DNA from 2 places in the Streptomyces vastus genome. Region 1 is predicted to be linked to the other one. Evidence: riboswitches for the same ligand, from Rfam matches in the RefSeq annotation. Region 1 holds a riboswitch; the other holds the start of a gene.

Region 1 (5,664 bases):
GCGGAAGGGCTCGAGGAACTGCCCGAGACTGTTTAGTGCACCTGAACCGGCGCCGCTCTCGCGGAGATGGTTGCGCGCGGCCTGGGTTCCTCAATTGATGGTTGCGGTGGTCGTCGCATCAAAAGACACCATCCCGCACACATACCTGAAGGGCTCGCCCGAAATATCGGGCGGGCCCTTTGCAATTCCAGGATGCGGGCAGCGAAAATAATCCCCCGCGAATTACTCCCCCTTTGTATACGGCGCCACTGTTAATGCCGCAGGCTCGCCGTGTTTACGGGGTGTTGCGAAGTCCTCACACGCTCCACGCGATCAGCGCGCTCGGGAAAGCGCAGCCGATGTGCGGCCGTCGCCCGCTCGGTGTGCAGAGCCGTGATGGCCCGGGCCCGCTCGCTGTCGCCGCGCGCGACGGCGTCCACGATGCCGCCGTGCTCCGACCAGGACTCGGCGGGGTGGGCCGGCGCCTCAACCGAGTACATCCAGGCGATCTTGTGCCGCAGCTGGGTGAGCATCGAGGTCAGCGCGGGGCTGCCGGAGGCCTGCGCGAGCGTCTCGTGGAACCAGCCGCCCAGCGAGCGCAGATCCTCGCCCTGGCCCCTCCTGGCCCGCTCCTGGCCCAGCCTGACGAGGCCTCGCAGCACCTTGAGGTGCGCCTCCGTCCGCCGCTGCGCGGCGCGCGCGGCGCCCAGCGGCTCCAGGAGCATGCGCATCTCCAGGAGGTCGGCGGCCTCCTGCTCGGTGGGTTCCGCGACGCACGCGCCCGCGTGGCGGCGGGTGACGACGAAGCCCTCCGCCTCCAGCGTGCGCAGCGCCTCCCGCACGGGGACCCGCGAGACGCCGTAGCGACGCGCGAGCAGTTCCTCGGTGAGCCGGCTGCCGCGTTCGTAGACACCCGCGACGATGTCGTCACGGATCGCCGTGCATACCGAGTGCGCGGGAATACGCATGACCGGACCTCCGCCTTAATCCCCGCGAAACGCGGTCGATTGACGCTCGTTCGGTGACTCTATTGCAGAGAGCCGGAAATTCCGATGGCGGGCCGGAATCCATGGAGTTTTTTTGGACACATAGTCGCGCAGAACAGGCAGTCGTCCCGTCGGCATGCCTGAAAGCCCCGGCTCGGTGAGCCGGGGCTTTCAGGAGGGGTGCGGTGATGCTTCTGCGCCGTCAGCGCAGTCAGACGTTCACGCCGTGCGACCTGAGGTAGGCGAGGGGGTCCATGTCCGAGCCGTACTCCTGGGACGTACGTGCCTCGAAGTGGAGGTGTGCTCCGGTGACGTTGCCGGTCGCCCCGGAGAGGCCTATCTGCTGGCCCGGGGTGACGCTCTGGCCGACGGAGACGGAGAGGGACGACATGTGGGCGTACTGCGTGTACGTGCCGTCGTTCATCTTGATGACGACCTGGTTGCCGTACGAGCCCTCGAAGCCGGCCTCTACGACGGTGCCGGCACCCACGGCGCGGACGGTGGTGCCGCTTGCGGCGTGGAAGTCGATGCCGGTGTGGCTGCCGGAGGACCAGACGGAGCCGCCGGCCTTGTAGCCGGTGGAGACGTACGAGTCGCTGATCGGCGAGACGAAGGAGTTGAGCAGGCGCTTGCGCTCGGCCTCGCGGGCGGCGCGCTCCTTGGCCTCACGCTCGGCCTTGGCCTTCGCCTCGGCACGGGCCTTCTGCTCCGCGGCCCGCTTCTGGGCGGCCTCCTCGGCCGCCTCGCGGGCGGCGGCCTCCTCGGCGGCCTGCCGCTGGGCGTGCGCCTGGGCGTCGATCTGGTCGGCGACCGAGTCGCCCATGGTGACGGCCTGGGTCAGCCCTGTCTGCTTGACCGAGGAGGGGCCGGCGAACGCCGGGGCGGCCAGGGTGCCGATGACACCGGTGGTGGCGAGCGTCGCAACGCCCACGGTCCTCGAGGACGTGCGCTTCGTACGGCTCGGGCGACGGTGCTTCCCGGTGGCGCGGGTGAACGCCATGAAGTGGCTGGTCCTTTCCTTCCTTCTCGCCTACCGGGTTAGCTGACGGGTTCGGAGCAGGAAGGTCTCCTACGGGCTCCCTCCAGGAGGGCGCCCGATTCACCCCAGGGACTGCGATGGGTCCCCGGCTCCCCTGGCTCGCGCCGTACGGGGACTCGGCGATGACTGTCCGGTGCCGCGGATGCGGCGCACTGCCTGACGAACAGCCGGACCGACGCTAAGCGGGCCATCTCTCAAACAACAAACGGATGACGGCTTTTGTAGCGCACGCCACAGGGCAGACACACAACCTCCATACCAACTCTCAATCAATCCAATCAATTTGGACAAAGCGGGACCCTGGAGGCTCATCAGCCTCCAGGGTCCCCAGGGATGTGCGGCGGTGCTCTACTCGGCCGGGACCACGCTCACTTCACCGATTCCGAGGGCCTTGACGGGCTCCTCGATCTGGGCGGCGTCCCCGACGAGGACGGTCACCAGACGGTCCACCGGGAAGGCGCTCACGGCGGCCGCGGTGGCCTCCACAGTGCCCGTCGCGGCGAGTTGGCGGTACAGCGTCGCCTGGAAGTCGTCCGGCAGGTGCTGCTCCACCTGGTCGGCGAGCGTGCCGGCGACGGCGGCCGCGGTCTCGTACTTGAGCGGCGCCACGCCCACCAGGTTCTGTACGGCGATGTCGCGCTCGGCGTCCGTCAGGCCCTCGGCCGCGAGCGTACGCAGCACCTTCCAGAGGTCGTCGAGCGCCGGGCCGGTGTTCGGCGTGTCCACCGAGCCACTGATGGCGAGCATCGCGGCGCCCGTGCCGTCCGGAGCGGAGCGCAGCACCTGGCCGAACGCCCGCACACCGTAGGTGTAGCCCTTTTCCTCGCGCAGGACACGGTCAAGACGCGAGGTGAGGGTGCCTCCGAGGCAGTACGTGCCGAGCACCTGGGCGGGCCACACACGGTCGTGCCGGTCGGCGCCGACGCGGCCGATGAGCAGCTGTGTCTGGACGGCTCCGGGACGGTCGACGATGACCACACGGCCGGTGTCGTCGGCGGTCACCGGAGGCACGGGACGCGCCTCGGCCGGCGAGCCGGTCCAGGCGCCGAGCGTCTCGCCGAGCAGCGCGTCGAGGTCGACACCGGTGAGGTCGCCGACGACGACCGCGGTGGTGGTGGCGGGGCGTACATGCTTCTCGTAGAAGGCGCGTACGGCCGCCGAGTCGATGCTCGCGACCGTCTCCTCGGTGCCCTGGCGCGGGCGCGACATGCGTGAGGTCGCCGGGAAGAGCTGCTTGGAGAGCTCCTTGGCGGCGCGGCGGGCCGGGTTGGCGGTCTCATGCGGAATCTCGTCGAGCCGGTTGCGGACGAGGCGTTCGACCTCGCTGTCCTCGAAGGCGGGCGCCCTGAGGGCGTCGGCGAGCAGGCCGAGCGCCTTCTGGAGCCGCGACACGGGGACTTCGAGGCTCAGGCGTACGCCCGGGTGGTCGGCGTGCGCGTCCAGCGTGGCGCCGCAGCGCTCCAGCTCGGCGGCGAACTCCTCGGCGGAGTGCTTGTCGGTGCCTTCGGAGAAGGCACGCGCCATGATCGTGGCGACACCGTCCAGGCCCTTCGGCTCGGCCTCCAGCGGTGCGTTCAGGAGCACTTCCACGGCGACGACCTGCTGGCCGGGGCGGTGACAGCGCAGCAGCGTCAGGCCGTTGCCCAGCACCCCGCGCTCGGGCGCCGGGAAGGCCCAGGGCTTGGCCTCGCCGGCCTGGGGCTGGGGGTGGAAGTCCATGGTCACGGTGGCCTCGGTCACTGGGCGCTCTCCTCGTCGGTGGCGATCGGCTCGTACACGAGCACCGCGCGGTTGTCGGGGCGCAGGCGGGACTTGGCGGCCTCCTGGACCTCGTCGGCCGTGACGTCGAGCACGCGCTGTACGGCGGTCAGGGCGAGCTGCGGGTCGTCGAACAGGACGGCGTAGCGGCACAGTTCGTCGGCGCGGCCGGCGACCGTACCGAGCCGGTCCAGCCACTCGCGTTCCAACTGAGCCTGGGCGCGCTCCATTTCCTCGGCCGTGGGGCCCTCCTCGGCGAACCGGGCGAGCTCCTCGTCGACGGCCGCCTCGATGACGGGGACCTCGACATCGCCGGAAGTCTTCACATCGAGCCAGCCCAGGGAGGGCGCTCCGGCCAGGCGCAGCAGACCGAAACCGGCCGCCACAGCCGTACGGTCCCGGCGCACGAGGCGGTTGTAGAGGCGGGAGGACTCGCCGCCGCCGAGGACGGTCAGGGCGAGGTCGGCCGCGTCGCACGCGCGTGTGCCGTCCTCCGGGAGCCGGTAGGCGGCCATCAGCGCGCGCGCCGGGACCTCCTCCTCGACGACCTCGCGCAGCTGCTCGCCGATAGTGTCCGGCAGGGAGCCGTCACGCGGGGCGGGCTTGCCGTCGTGCCCCGGGATGGAGCCGAAGTACTTCTCGACCCAGGCGAGCGTCGACTCCGGGTCGATGTCGCCGACGATCGACAGGACGGCGTTGTTGGGCGCGTAGTAGGTGCGGAAGAACGCGCGCGCGTCCTCCAGGGTCGCCGCGTCCAGGTCGGCCATCGACCCGATCGGGGTGTGGTGGTACGGGTGGCCCTCCGGGTACGCGAGGGCGGTCAGCTTCTCGAAAGCGGTGCCGTAGGGGACGTTGTCGTAGCGCTGGCGGCGCTCGTTCTTGACGACGTCCCTCTGGTTCTCCATCGACTCGTCGTCGAGCGCGGCGAGCAGCGAGCCCATGCGGTCGGCCTCCAGCCAGAGGGCGAGCTCCAGCTGGTGGGCGGGCATGGTCTCGAAGTAGTTGGTGCGCTCGAAACTGGTCGTGCCGTTGAGCGAACCGCCCGCGCCCTGCACCAGTTCGAAGTGGCCGTTGCCCTTCACCTGGCCCGATCCCTGGAACATCAGATGCTCGAAGAGGTGGGCAAGTCCGGTACGCCCCTTGACCTCATGGCGCGAGCCGACGTCGTACCAGAGGCACACCGCCGCGACCGGGGTCAGATGATCTTCGGAGAGCACCACGCGCAGGCCGTTGGCCAGGCGGTGCTCGGTCGCTGTCAGCCCGCCGGAGCCGGCCTCGACGGTGGCCGTGTGACCCATGGGCATGTACGTCCCTTCGATCGCGGAAAACTGCTGAATTCCTGCTAGTCATGCCACTGTATGCAAGCGCGCTGACAGCTGCCGAAGTTCCCGGAACGGCTACGCCGAGAGCGAGCGGGCCGGTGCCCGCCCGGACCCCTGTGCATGGGGCGTGGTCCGGGTTGTCAGTGGGGCGGTCCACAATGGAGCTCGTCAGAACCCGTTCATGCCCCGGCAGACAGTGTGAAGGAGTCGCAGCAGCGATGGCCCGCCGCAGCACGAAGACCCCGCCGCCAGACGACTTCGAGGAGCGCATCCTCGACATCGACGTCGTCGACGAGATGCAGGGCTCCTTCCTCGAGTACGCGTACTCGGTGATCTACTCCAGGGCCCTGCCGGACGCCCGTGACGGTCTCAAGCCCGTGCACCGCCGCATCGTCTACCAGATGAACGAGATGGGACTGCGCCCCGACCGCGGCTATGTGAAGTGCGCCCGCGTCGTCGGCGAGGTCATGGGTAAGTTGCACCCCCACGGCGACGCGTCGATCTACGACGCCCTGGTGCGCCTGGCTCAGCCCTTCTCGATGCGTCTGCCCCTGGTGGACGGCCACGGCAACTTCGGCTC
Region 2 (5,664 bases), on a different contig from region 1:
ATCGCGGCGCGGTACGAGGCGGCGCAGGCGGACGCGTTCATCGGGGGTGACCTGTACGCCGTGCAGGACACCCCGCACGGCGTACGGCTCGTCCTCGGTGACGTACGGGGGAAGGGCATGGGCGCTGTGGCGGCCGTTGCCGTGCTCATCGGGGCCTTCCGGGAGGCCGCCGAGCAGGAGGCGACCCTGGAGGCGGTGGCGCAGCGGCTGGAGCGGGCGCTGGTGCGCGAGGCCGCCCGGCGAGGCGGCCTCGAAGCGGTCGAGGGCTTCACCACCGCCGTACTCGCCGAGATCCCGCACGCCGGCGCCGTCGTACGCATCGTCCACCGCGGTCACCCCGGGCCGCTCCTGCTGTACGGGGACGGCTCGCTGGAAACACTCCGGTCCGAGGACCCCGCACTGCCGCTCGGGATGGGCGAGCTGGGCCCGTGGCCCGGCCGGGCGCAGGAGGTCCCGTTCCCCGGCGGGGCCACCCTGCTCTTCTACACGGACGGGGTGACCGAGGCCCGGGACCGGCACGGCGTCTTCTTCGACCCCGCTCAGTGCCTCGCGGGCCGGACCTTCCACGGACCCCGGGTGCTGCTCGCCACGCTCGTGGAGGCGGTCCTCCGGCACACGGGAGCCGGCGGCGCGACGGACGACATGGCGCTGCTGGCCGTCAGGAGGCCGTGAGGCGGGTTCTTGAACCGCCCCGTGGTCTTGGTGCCTGCGGGGTTTCAATATCACCGGTAGTAGTCGAATCAACTCACTCCGGTTAGCAACTGAAACATTGTCAACAGAAGTCACAGCAGTGAATTACCCCTGAGTCAGGATCAACTCGCCCGATTCGTCCCGCTCATGACCTGAAAGTCCAGGCCAAGACCGCCAACGAATCTTCAGAACAGCTTGGAATCCGGTGCCTGCCTCTATTAACGTTCGATAACGCAGCGCGGTCGTCCCAGCCGTCACAAGAGTCGGCTCCGTGCGCACGCGCCGAATCCCGCAAGGGAACCGGGGAACCACCAACTTGGGGTGAATCGGGCGTTGTTCCTGGTGGAGACACCGTGAGCGACGCGCGTAGGAGACCTTCCTGCTCCGAACCCGTCAGCTAACCCGGTAGGCGACAAGGAAGGAAAGGAGTGCGCCTACGTGGCGTCCAACCGGCCTGCCCCCCAGACTTCGTTCGCGCCGAGTGAGCAGCAGCCCGACTCATTCGGCTACGGCAAACGCCAGGACGAGGAGACCTGGGAGGAGTGGAACCCCACCGAGGATTCCCTCAAGCCCGTTCGCGGCAGGCACCGCGTCGGCAAGCAGCGCGGAGGAGGCCTTGCGCGCAGCTCCACGGTTCTGGGCGTCGGGGTCATAGCGGCCGTCAGCGCGGGCGGCATGGCCAGCGCGCAGACCGGCAAACCGCCGGTCTCCATCACCCTTCCCGACCTTCCCCTGATCTCGGACGACCCCGAGGAAGAGGCCGGCTCCGCGACACCGCTCACCCAGGCCGGTCTGAGCACGGCGGACGCCGAGCAGGGCAACTCCGACGCGGGCGAGGCCCTGCGCGCCCGCATCATCCTGCAGGCCGAGCGGCAGCAGGACCAGGTGGACCGCGAGGCCAGGCAGGCTGCGGCGACCGCCGCCGCCAAGCAGGCCGCCGAGCAGGCCGCCAAGGAGCGGGAAGCCGCCCAGGCCAAGGCCGAAGCCGCCAAGGAGAAGGCGGCGGAGGAGGCCCGGCAGAAGGCCGAGGCGGAGCGCCTCGCCGAGCTCGCCAGGAGCTTCGCGCTGCCGACGTCCTCGTACACCATCACCTCGACCTTCGGGCAGTCCGGCGCCCTGTGGTCCTCCGGGTCCCACACCGGCCTGGACTTCGCCGCCCCGTCGGGTACGCCGCTCAAGGCGGTCCACAGCGGCACCATCACCGAGGCCGGCTGGAACGGCTCGTACGGCTACCTCACCAAGCTCAAGCTCGACGACGGCACGGAGATCTGGTACGCCCACCAGTCCTCGATCAGCGTCAGCGTCGGCCAGCAGGTCAGCACGGGCGAGGTCATCGGCCGCGTGGGCGCGACCGGCAACGTCACCGGGGCGCACCTCCACATGGAGGTCAAGACGGCGGGTGGCGACGGAATCGACCCGATGGCCTGGCTGCGGAGCAAGGGGCTCAACCCGTAAACCCGTAGGTCTCGGTCGGCTCTTCGACCAGCTCTTCGACGCCATCCGCTTTCGGACGAGAAGCGGGTGGCGTCCTGCTTTTTCGCCTAGTTCCGGTAGGGGTTGTAGGCCGGGTCGTACGCCGGGAAGGGCGACGCCTGCCCGTACGCGTTCCCGTACGTAGGCCACGGTGGCGGCACCGGGAGCGGAGCCGTGGACCGGGCCGCGTACGCCAGCGCGGGGCGGGCAAGCTCGCGGCGGGCCCACAGCTCGTGGAGCAACTCCCGTTCCCGTACGACGAAGTCGGCGCCCGCACGGCCGCGGCGCCCCCGGTGGCGCAGGAACGCGAGGGACGTCGCGTACGCCTCGTACTCCGCGACCGCCCGCCCCGCCGGGCGCCCGCCGTGATACGTGGCGTACTCGCGGGCCAGTCGCCGCGCCTTCATCGAGCCGAGCACGAACGGCTCGGGAACGGTCAGCCAGCCCGCCATGGCGTACGCGGGCAGCTCGGCGCGCACCGTGCCGAGCTCACGCTGCCGCGTCCAGATGACCAGCCAGGTCAGCAGGCCGAACGCGGGCACCATGAACGCCGCGTACACCGCGAAGAAGCCGTACGTGCCGAAGGTCGACGAGCCGTTCCAGAGGGCGTGCATGCCCATCGCCAGCAGCAGGCCCGCGAAGGGCAGCAGTACGCGTCGTAGGTGCTGGCGGTCCGCCGAGAGCGCCGCGATGCCGAAGCCGATGCCGGTGAGCACGGTGAACAGCGGGTGCGCGAAGGGCGACATGATCACGCGTACGAAGAAGGTGGCCGCGGTGACGGAGGCGATACCGTCCTCGCCGCTGAGCTGGTCTGTGCCGAAGGCGGTGCCGAGGTAGAGGATGTTCTCGGTGAACGCGAAGCCGGTCGCGGTGACCCCGGCTATCACCACGCCGTCGACGATCCCGGTGAAGTCCCGTCTGCGGAACAGGAAGACGAGTAAGACGGCGGCGGCCTTCGCGCTCTCCTCCACGACCGGCGCTATGACCGTCGCACCGATCGTGTCGGCGCTCGACGGGTCCGCGGTGGCCGTGGCTATCCAACGCGTCGCGAAACTGTTCGCGACGATCGCTATCAGCGCCGCCGCGCAGGCGCCCCAGGCGAACGCGAACGTCAGGTTCCGCCAGGGCCCCGGCTCGACCCGGTCCAGCCAGCGGAACGCGGCGATCAGCAGCGGGACGGGCAGCACGGCAAGACCAAGGCCCACGAGAAAGCCCTCGGTGCCGGTCTGTTCGCGGACCAGGGCCAGGATGACGAGACCGGAGAGGGCGAGCAGGGTGATCAGCGCGCCGTAGCGCACCCACTTGCGGCGCCACCAGTGTGTATGCCGCCGGGTGCCTCCGGCGGGGGTGTCGGGGGGTGGTGGGTGCGCCGGGTACGCCGGATACGGAGGACTGGTGGCCACAACATCGACCCTAACCAGGGAGGGGCTGGGCTTGCGACGGTACGTTTGCGCTCGGCTGGGTTTGGGGCGCGGGGGTGACGTGTCGGCTTACCGAGCGCTGTGCGGCACGCGGTGGAACAGCAGATCGTGCACCACATGTCCCTTGTCCAGGCCCTGGCTCTCGAAACGGGTCAGCGGGCGGAAGTCCGGACGGGGCGCGAAACCGCCGTCCGGCTGGGTGTTCTCGAAGTCCGGGTGTGCGGTGAGGACTTCGAGCATCACCTCGGCGTACGGCTCCCAGTCCGTGGCGCAGTGCAACAGCGCGCCGGGCTTGAGGCGGGACGCGGCGAGTGTGAGGAAGTCCGGCTGGATCAGGCGGCGCTTGTGGTGGCGCTTCTTGGGCCAGGGGTCCGGGAAGTACACGCGCAGTCCGCCCAGGGAGTCCGGCCGGAGCATCTCCCTGAGCAGGATGATCGCGTCGCCGTTCCCGACCCGGATGTTGGACAGGCTGTTCCGGTCCGCGAGATTGAGCAGATTCCCCTGGCCAGGGGTGTGCACGTCGACGGCGAGAATGTTGGTGGCGGGATCCGTGGCGGCCATCTGCGCGGTGGCCTCGCCCATCCCGAACCCGATCTCCAGCACGACGGGCTTGTCGTTCCCGAACATATCGGTGAGGTCGATCTTCCGCCGGCCATCGATATCCAGCCCCCACTTGGGCCAGAGCCGCTGCAAGGCGTCGGCCTGCCCATGCGTGACCCGACTCCGCCGCGGCTGAAAACTACGGATCCGCCGCTCGAAGTGGGACCCGGCGGGATCGGCACGGGGGCCGTCGGGGAAGCGGGGTTCGCCTTTGGCGCGCGGGTGGGGGTGGCGGGGTTCTTCGGTGTTTTGGCGCTCAGACACAGTGCGTTTCATTTTACGTAGCGGGTTGCCTCCGGCGGTTGGGCGGGTGGGTTCGTTTGCGGGTGCGGGTGCGGGTGCGGGTGCGTGGGTGGTTGCTCGCGCAGTTCCCCGCGCCCCTGGGTGGGTGGTGGGTCGGGGCCGTGGGCCGGTGCGTCAGCCCGTCGCAGGGTGGGCATACGGCCCTTCGGCTTCCACAGGGCGCAGGTGACCTGAGACAGAACCTACGCGACGGGCATACGACGCACCGGCCCACGTCCCCTCCCGCCGGTGGGAAGCTGCGGGTAGTTGGGGGTGCGGGGAATCGCAGGCTATGGCTTTTCAGGGGCGCGGGGAACTGCGCGACCAGCCACGACCGACTGGCAGCCGCGACACGACATGTCACCCCCACCCCCTGGCGGGGGCCTGGGGCGCAGCCCCCCACGCGGCGGAGCCGCAAATTGATACAGCCGGGAAGGGGCGGGGCTGGGGAAAGAAACCCCCGCGGTCACCCCAACGCCTCCAGAACCCTCCGCCCCACCTCCCGCCCAATCGGAAGCGAAGCGGTAGCCGCAGGGGACGGCGCGTTCAGCACATGCACCGTCCGCGGCCCTTCCCGCAGAAGGAAGTCGTCCACCAACGTGCCGTCCCGAAGGACCGCCTGGGCGCGGACGCCCGCAGAAGCCGGAACCAGGTCATCCGGAGTAACCGCGGGCAACAACCGCCGCACAGCCCCGGCGAACGCCCCCTTGGACAAAGACCGCCGCAGCTCACCCCCGCCATACCGCCAGTGCCGCCGAGCTATCCGCCAGGCTCCGGGCCAGGCAAGCGTCGCCCCCAGCTCCCGAGCCCGCACGGTCCGCCAGTCATACCCCTCACGGGCCAACGCCGGCACAGCGTTCGGCCCGATGTGAACGCCCCCGTCGATCCCGCGCGTGAGATGCACCCCGAGGAACGGAAACGCGGGATCCGGCACCGGATACACCAGCCCCTTCACCAGCCAGGGCCGCGCCAGCGAGTAGTACTCCCCGCGGAACGGCACGATCCGCATCCCGGGCTCGTCCCCCGCAAGGCGAGCGATCTCGTCACAGTGCAGCCCCGCACAGTTGACCAGCACACGCGCGCGTACGACGTCCCCATCGCCCGTACGAACAGCGACCCCCAGATCGGGCCGCCGGTCGATGTACGTGACCTCCGCCCCGTACCGAATCTGCGCCCCCGAAGCCTCCGCGAGCTGCCG

Evidence for each region. Region 1 has a riboswitch for cyclic di-AMP ahead of ABD357_RS26095 (M23 family metallopeptidase). Riboswitches for the same ligand answer to the same signal wherever they lie in the genome.
Region 2: another riboswitch for cyclic di-AMP. It lies ahead of ABD357_RS30550 (M23 family metallopeptidase); the one in region 1 lies ahead of ABD357_RS26095 (M23 family metallopeptidase).

What each region holds. Positions count from the first base shown of each region.
Region 1 covers NZ_BAAASJ010000067.1:15,929-21,592, reverse strand. Annotated here, with positions in the region: gene ABD357_RS26105 (HPr family phosphocarrier protein) at 1-36, shown strand, start outside; gene ABD357_RS26100 (GntR family transcriptional regulator) at 252-947, opposite strand; gene ABD357_RS26095 (M23 family metallopeptidase) at 1,177-1,965, opposite strand; cyclic di-AMP (ydaO/yuaA leader) riboswitch at 1,979-2,136, opposite strand; gene ABD357_RS26090 (M16 family metallopeptidase) at 2,353-3,744, opposite strand; gene ABD357_RS26085 (M16 family metallopeptidase) at 3,741-5,066, opposite strand; gene ABD357_RS26080 (DNA gyrase/topoisomerase IV subunit A) at 5,303-5,664, shown strand, end outside.
Region 2 covers NZ_BAAASJ010000097.1:116,114-121,777, forward strand. Annotated here, with positions in the region: gene ABD357_RS30545 (PP2C family protein-serine/threonine phosphatase) at 1-672, shown strand, start outside; cyclic di-AMP (ydaO/yuaA leader) riboswitch at 961-1,117, shown strand; gene ABD357_RS30550 (M23 family metallopeptidase) at 1,129-2,145, shown strand; gene ABD357_RS30555 (PrsW family intramembrane metalloprotease) at 2,232-3,566, opposite strand; gene trmB (tRNA (guanosine(46)-N7)-methyltransferase TrmB) at 3,654-4,460, opposite strand; gene lhgO (L-2-hydroxyglutarate oxidase) at 4,933-5,664, opposite strand, start outside.